Regions from separate parts of the Alkalihalobacillus sp. MEB130 genome, predicted to be linked through region 1. Evidence: riboswitches for the same ligand, from Rfam matches in the RefSeq annotation. Region 1 holds a riboswitch; the other holds the start of a gene.
The links. A riboswitch is a leader RNA that binds a small molecule or an ion and turns the genes downstream of it on or off. The one in region 1 is predicted to bind magnesium.
Positions count from the first base shown of each region.

Region 2: another riboswitch for magnesium. It lies ahead of mgtE (magnesium transporter); the one in region 1 lies ahead of mgtE (magnesium transporter).

Region 1 covers NZ_JAOANA010000021.1:40,484-43,682, forward strand. The annotation lists gene N0O92_RS18430 (GTP-binding protein) at 1-789, opposite strand, end outside; gene rpsN (30S ribosomal protein S14) at 819-1,088, opposite strand; M-box (ykoK) riboswitch at 1,361-1,528, shown strand; gene mgtE (magnesium transporter) at 1,831-3,192, shown strand.
Region 2 covers NZ_JAOANA010000003.1:266,154-269,352, forward strand. The annotation lists gene N0O92_RS04875 (response regulator transcription factor) at 1-330, shown strand, start outside; M-box (ykoK) riboswitch at 423-591, shown strand; M-box (ykoK) riboswitch at 955-1,121, shown strand; gene mgtE (magnesium transporter) at 1,361-2,722, shown strand; gene N0O92_RS04885 (hypothetical protein) at 2,853-3,199, shown strand, end outside.

The DNA.
Region 1 (3,199 bases):
TAAAAGTCTAAAATCAACAGGGAAAACGCTCTTATAAACAAACGTATCAATCCCATATTGACCGATAACTTGTAAGGATCTTCTTGATGAGAAAAGTTTGATTTGATCGTTATATAGTTGTTTCGCTTCTTCTTCTATGTTATAGAAAGTCCCTTTATGCTCATTTTGGTACTCCACTTCCTTAAGGCGTTCTACAACTGCGTTTGGTTGTAAGTTTTGTATGAACACGGATATTTCGCCTACTCGCTCATGAGAAAGCTCATCTGTATTGGTCAAATAAATCGCCTCAGCGTGCTCCAGCTGATGAATAAGTGTCTCACCAAACGTATATTCAATTGAGATTTCAGAATCAAATTCATTCACTTCAATGGCGTGTTCGGAAAAATAAGTAAACCAAAAATCCCTTGCGTTTATGATGTGAATATGGGACATTACCAAGCTAGTTAGCCTTGCACTTAGAGATGCTAAACTTGCAAACAGAGTATCAACATGTGAGATAGGATAAATATCTAAAATAATCTCGTCGGTATGATTGGTGTGAAATTCGTCTTCAAGTGTATAGATCAGATTGGTTATCGTATTTATCTCCAAGTGATGAACAGCCTCACTAATAAAGTGTGTAAGTGAAAAGGGATCTTCTTCTGAACGTAATGCTAACTGAACATCGGTAGGGCGGAAGAGAATCACTTTACGGTTGTTCGGGTTCTTTTCTTGCATTTTTCTAATTACATCACATTTATCTTTTAAAGAAAAGCCTGTTATAACGGTTAGAGTTTTTTGTTTTGCCAATCTGAACACATCCTATATTTCTTGAATTTTTACCAACTAGATTTTTTTACACCCGGAACTTGCCCTTTGTGGGCGAGCTCTCTAAAAGCAATCCTTGAAAGTTTAAATTTACGAAGAACACCTCGAGGTCGTCCTGTCAACTCACATCTTCTCGTTAAACGACTTGGCGCTGAATCCCGTGGAAGTTTACTGAGGGCGACGTAATCTCCTTTCTCCTTCAGTTCACGCCTTTTTTCTGCATATCGTGCTACAAGCTCTTGTCTTTTCATTTCCTTAGCAACTTTTGATTTTTTGGCCATGTTAGCAACCACCTTTCATCGATAATCATAATCATTACGATTTAAATAATAAAGGAAAAGAAGGTTGAAGTAAAGTTTTTTGGTGAGTATATCGTAAGTTTTTTAGTTTATGGGGTGATGGAGTGATTGATAAAATGGGTATAGAAGCAAAGATGTCCGACGGAAAATGGGCACCTACAATGATTCTGTTAATGGTAATCGGAAAAGAATATATATGGAATTTGTTGTTGACAAGATAGATTCATTGCTGTAATCTCAAAAATGTTGTTAACTAAATACCTCGTTAGGTGAGGCTCCTGTGCTGGAGATACGCTGCTGCCCAAAAATGTCCAAAGACGCCAATGGGTCAACAGGAACCATCGACATAAGGTGGTTTTTAATGTAGCTGGAATTTTTTCCTATGCCGCACAGTGCTAAAGCTCTACGAATGGAGGAAACTGGACGCTTATTTGCTATGTCTTTACTTTGACATGTATTTGTTAGAGTGGGACTCTGCTTAATTTTGCTTTGGAAAGACACCTTCATTAATAAGAAGGTGTCTTTTTGTTTTTCTTTATGAGTATACGAGGTAATGGTTGATGAAATTTGGTGAATGGAGGTGGTGTGGAATGGATAGTAATCCGGAACCCGAATCGATGCATAAGTGGGCAATTCAGAAAAAGAATACACGTAACGGGGGTTCAACCACATCTTGTCTTTCACTGAAGAAATTAGGTGAACTCCCCATATAAGGAGGAGCATGATGGTTAAATTAGATGAACAGAATCGTGAGCAATATGAACAGCTCATTTTAGATACGCTTCAAGCTGAGGATCGTGAACAATTTCGTGAAACATTTTTAGAATTACACCCTACTGATCAAGTAGATATTTTTGTGAAATTAGACGATGTTACACGGAAACGAGTGTACGAATACGTAACTCCAGAGAACTTTTCTCATATTTTCGAAGGGTTAGAAATAGACCAGCAAAAACGAATTTACCAAGAACTTGATGAAAGCTATTCTTCAGAGATGTTTAATAATATGTTTGCAGATGATGTTGCTGACTTTTTGACGGTTATGACAGGTGGGAAAGCAGAAGATATCTTGCAAAAAATGAATAAAGAAGAAGCTGAAGATGTCAAAGAATTAATGTCTTATGCTCCAGAGACTGCTGGTGCCGTTATGACAAAAGAATTTGTTAGTATTTCATCAACAGATATCGTTTTAAATGTGATTGAGAAACTAAGAAATGATGCACCGGATGCTGAAACGATCTATTATTTGTATGTAGTTAATGAGTTAGAAAAGCTAGTCGGTGTTATTTCATTAAGAGATCTCATTACGGCACAACCAGAGGAATTAATTGAAAATATCATGAGTACAAGGGTTGTGTCTGTACAGGATGACATGGACCAAGAAGATGTAGCAAAACTGATAAAAAAGTATGATTTCTTAGCGGCTCCAGTTGTCTCCAAACAAAATCATTTAGTTGGGATTGTTACGTTTGATGATGTCATTGATATACTTGAAGAAGAAGCAACAGAAGATTTAGGCGAAATTTCCGCAGCCAAAGGCGCAACTGATGTCAATGTTAGTGCATTTACGGCTGCCAAGAAGCGTTCACCATGGATTATTATGCTTATGTTTTTTGGTTTAATTACAGCAGGGGTCATTGGGCAATTTGAAGAAACGTTAGAAGAGATTGTTTTATTAGCGGTCTTTATACCACTCATTATGGATTCCGCTGGTAATACAGGTACACAATCCTTAGCAGTTGCCGTTCGTGGTCTAGCGCTTGGAACAATTAAAAGAGGAAGCATCGGAAAGATGGTCAAGCGGGAGTTAGGTACTGGTGTCATGCTCGGATTAATTTGTATGATTGTTTTAAGTATAACAGTGACAATCATGTATCAACATTGGATGTTAGCATTAATTGTTGGGTTCTCTATTTTCTGTACTTTAAGTGTTGCGACTGTAATTGGAGCAACGGTCCCACTTGTGATTAATAAATTGAAGTTAGATCCTGCTATTGCTTCCGGACCATTCATTACAACGGTTAATGATATTCTTGGTTTATTAATTTATTTCTCTATTGCAACGGCTCTACTTGATTTCTTATAAAACTTGA
Region 2 (3,199 bases), on a different contig from region 1:
CATGCATTACTCATTCATTACAACTTGGAGTTAAGAGGAATGAACGTTTCACTTTTTGAAAGTGGAGAAAAATTTCTTAACGAGAGCCAGCAACATTATGATTTGATTATTATTAATGGTGAAATTTTTGATATTAATGGCTTACATTTATGCTCACAGATTAAGGGAGGCGGCATTACAACTCCGATTCTATTTGTAACGACGAATCCCCGTTTAGACAATAGTTGCTGTAAGCTTGAACAAGTAGAATACATATTGAAGCCTTTTTCGATAAAAGACTTAGTTTCAAAAGTGGATCAAGCATTGAGTCATCAATGTATAGGGGCATAAGACCTCAGTTTCCCAATTATTGTTAGCGAGGATTTATTTTTTTTAAAGGTTGACACATATCCTATCATGCTGTAAAGTCATCAATGTAAAATTAAATACCTCGTTAGGTGAGGCTCCTGTGCTGGAGATACGCTGCTGCCCAAAAATGTCCAAAGACGCCAATGGGTCAACAGAAACCATCGACATAAGGTGGTTTTTAATGTAGCTGGAATATTTATTCCTATGCCGCACAGTGCTAAAGCTCTACGAATGGAGGACGTTAAAAAGGCTTATTTGCTGTGTCATGATACCAGATCGGTACGAATGATACTGCCTTATTTCGTGATGTGAAAGACACCTTCATTCGGTTGAAGGTGTCTTTTTTAGCATGATAGAGTCTTCATGTAAGAGGAAGAATCATAATCGGGGGGTGGTATGAATTGGATCATAGTCCAGAACCCGCATATTTACACTTGAAAAGTCTAGGTCAGGACATGTTATTCATTCATGTCACAACAAAAGGGCACTAGAGTTAGTGGAAATAGGCGTTTATCTGTTCACGAATTTGCCTTTAGGACATATAATTTATTAATGACAATTATTTTGCTCAAGGTAAACTTATCTTGTTTATTTACATGAAAATTGAATAACCCTCGTTAGGTGAGGCTCCTGTGTAGGAGATATGCTGCTGCCCAAAAACGTCCAAAGACGCCAATGGGTCAACAGGAACCATCGACATAAGGTGGTTTTTAATGTAGCTGGAATATATTCCTATGCCGCACAGTGCTAAAGCTCTACGAATGGAGGAAATTAGGCTAAGTGTATGTTGCACTTGTTTATTTGCCATGCTTTAAAGCACCCTCCATTTGCGAGTGGTGTTTTTTAATATGTTTTGAAGATGAGGTGATGTGGAATGGATGTAGATGGTTCATATACAAAAAAAGCAAAATGCATAGGTTACCAGTTATTGAAAAAAATAAGTGAGGTAGAAGTCCATTCCCTTCTAGAAAGAAGTGGTTACATGGGCTCCTAGTCTAAGGAGGATGGAGCAATGGTAAAATTAGATGAACAAAACCGTGAAGAATATGAAAAGTTAATTTTAGATACATTGAAAGCAGAAGATCGTGAGCAGTTTCGTGAAACGTTTTTAGAGTTGCACCCAACAGATCAAGTCGATATTTTTGTGCAACTAGATTATGATTCACGACATAGAGTATATGACTATTTATCGCCCGAAGATTTCTCTCATATCTTTGAGGGATTAGAGATTGATGATCAAAAACGAATATATCTAGAACTAGATGAAGGTTATTCTTCTGAAATGTTCAATAATATGTTTGCAGATGATGTTGCTGACTTTTTAGCTGAGATAAAAGGTGAGAAAGCAGAAGACATCTTATTAAAAATGAACAAGGAAGAAGCAAAAGAAGTAAAAGAGCTTATGTCATATACACCGGAAACAGCTGGGGCTATTATGACAAAAGAGTATGTTAGTATATCGTCAACCGATGTAGCTTCTAAAGTTATTGAAAAACTAAGAGATGATGCGCCAGATGCGGAGACGATCTACTACTTATATGTCGTAGATGAACTAGAAAAATTAGTCGGAGTTGTTTCACTTAGAGATCTGATTACTGCTCCAGCTGATGAAGTCATTGAAAACGTCATGAGCACACGAGTGGTATCTGTTCAAGATGATATGGATCAGGAAGATGTAGCCAAGCTTATTAAAAAGTATGATTTCTTAGCAGCACCTGTTGTGACGAAACAAAATCATCTCGTTGGGATCGTCACCTTTGATGATGTTATCGACATTTTAGAAGAAGAAGCAACCGAGGATTTAGGAGAGATTTCTGCAGCAAAAGGGGCAACAGATGTGAACGTAAGCGCGTTTACTGCAGCTCGCAAGCGTTCTCCTTGGATTATTCTTCTTATGTTCTTTGGACTTATTACAGCAGAAGTCATTGGTCAATTCGAAGAAACGTTAGAAGCAATTGTGTTATTAGCGGCCTTTATTCCCCTTATTATGGACTCAGCCGGTAATACAGGAACACAGTCATTAGCTGTTGCCGTTCGTGGTTTAGCGTTAGGGACAATTAAAAAAGGCAGCATTGGCAAGATGATTAGGAGAGAATTTGGAACAGGTCTGATGCTTGGGCTTATTTGTATGATTGTCTTGGCTATTACGGTTACATTAATTCACGGGCACTGGATTTTAGCATTGATTGTTGGTTTTTCGATTTTCTGTACACTGAGTATCGCAACAGTGATTGGTGCGACCGTTCCTCTCATTATTAACAAATTAAAACTAGATCCTGCGATTGCATCAGGTCCATTTATTACAACTGTAAATGATATTCTTGGTTTATTAATTTATTTCTCAATTGCTACAGCATTACTAGATTTCTTGTAAACTAAAGCAATGTTATCTATAGGGGGTTTCCGAAGACTTTTTTCGGAAACCTCCTTTTTCAGTTACTGTTATGGCTAGTGCTCCGTTTGGATACTCTATAATTAGACTATGATTAAGGGAGTATTTTATAATGTCGCTAGATGCCTTCATTATGGGTTTTGCATTTATTCTCATACATTTATTCGCAAATGAACTCATTCCATCCAGTCGAATTCAAAGATTAAAATGGTTTTCTTTTTCTGGAGGACTGGCCGTTTCGTATGTTTTTGTTTATGTTCTTCCAACGTTACATAAGGAACAAATTTTAGTGAAGAAATATGGTGATTATTTTACCATGGAGTCTGAGTTATATTTTATCGGACTGCTTGGGGTGTTAATCTTTTATGGAATCCAAAAGGTTGTAAGGAAAGCGCAATTAAAACAAAACACACAGAAAGCAAGAGCTCTTTTCTGGCTTCAAATTCTTTTTTTCGGTTT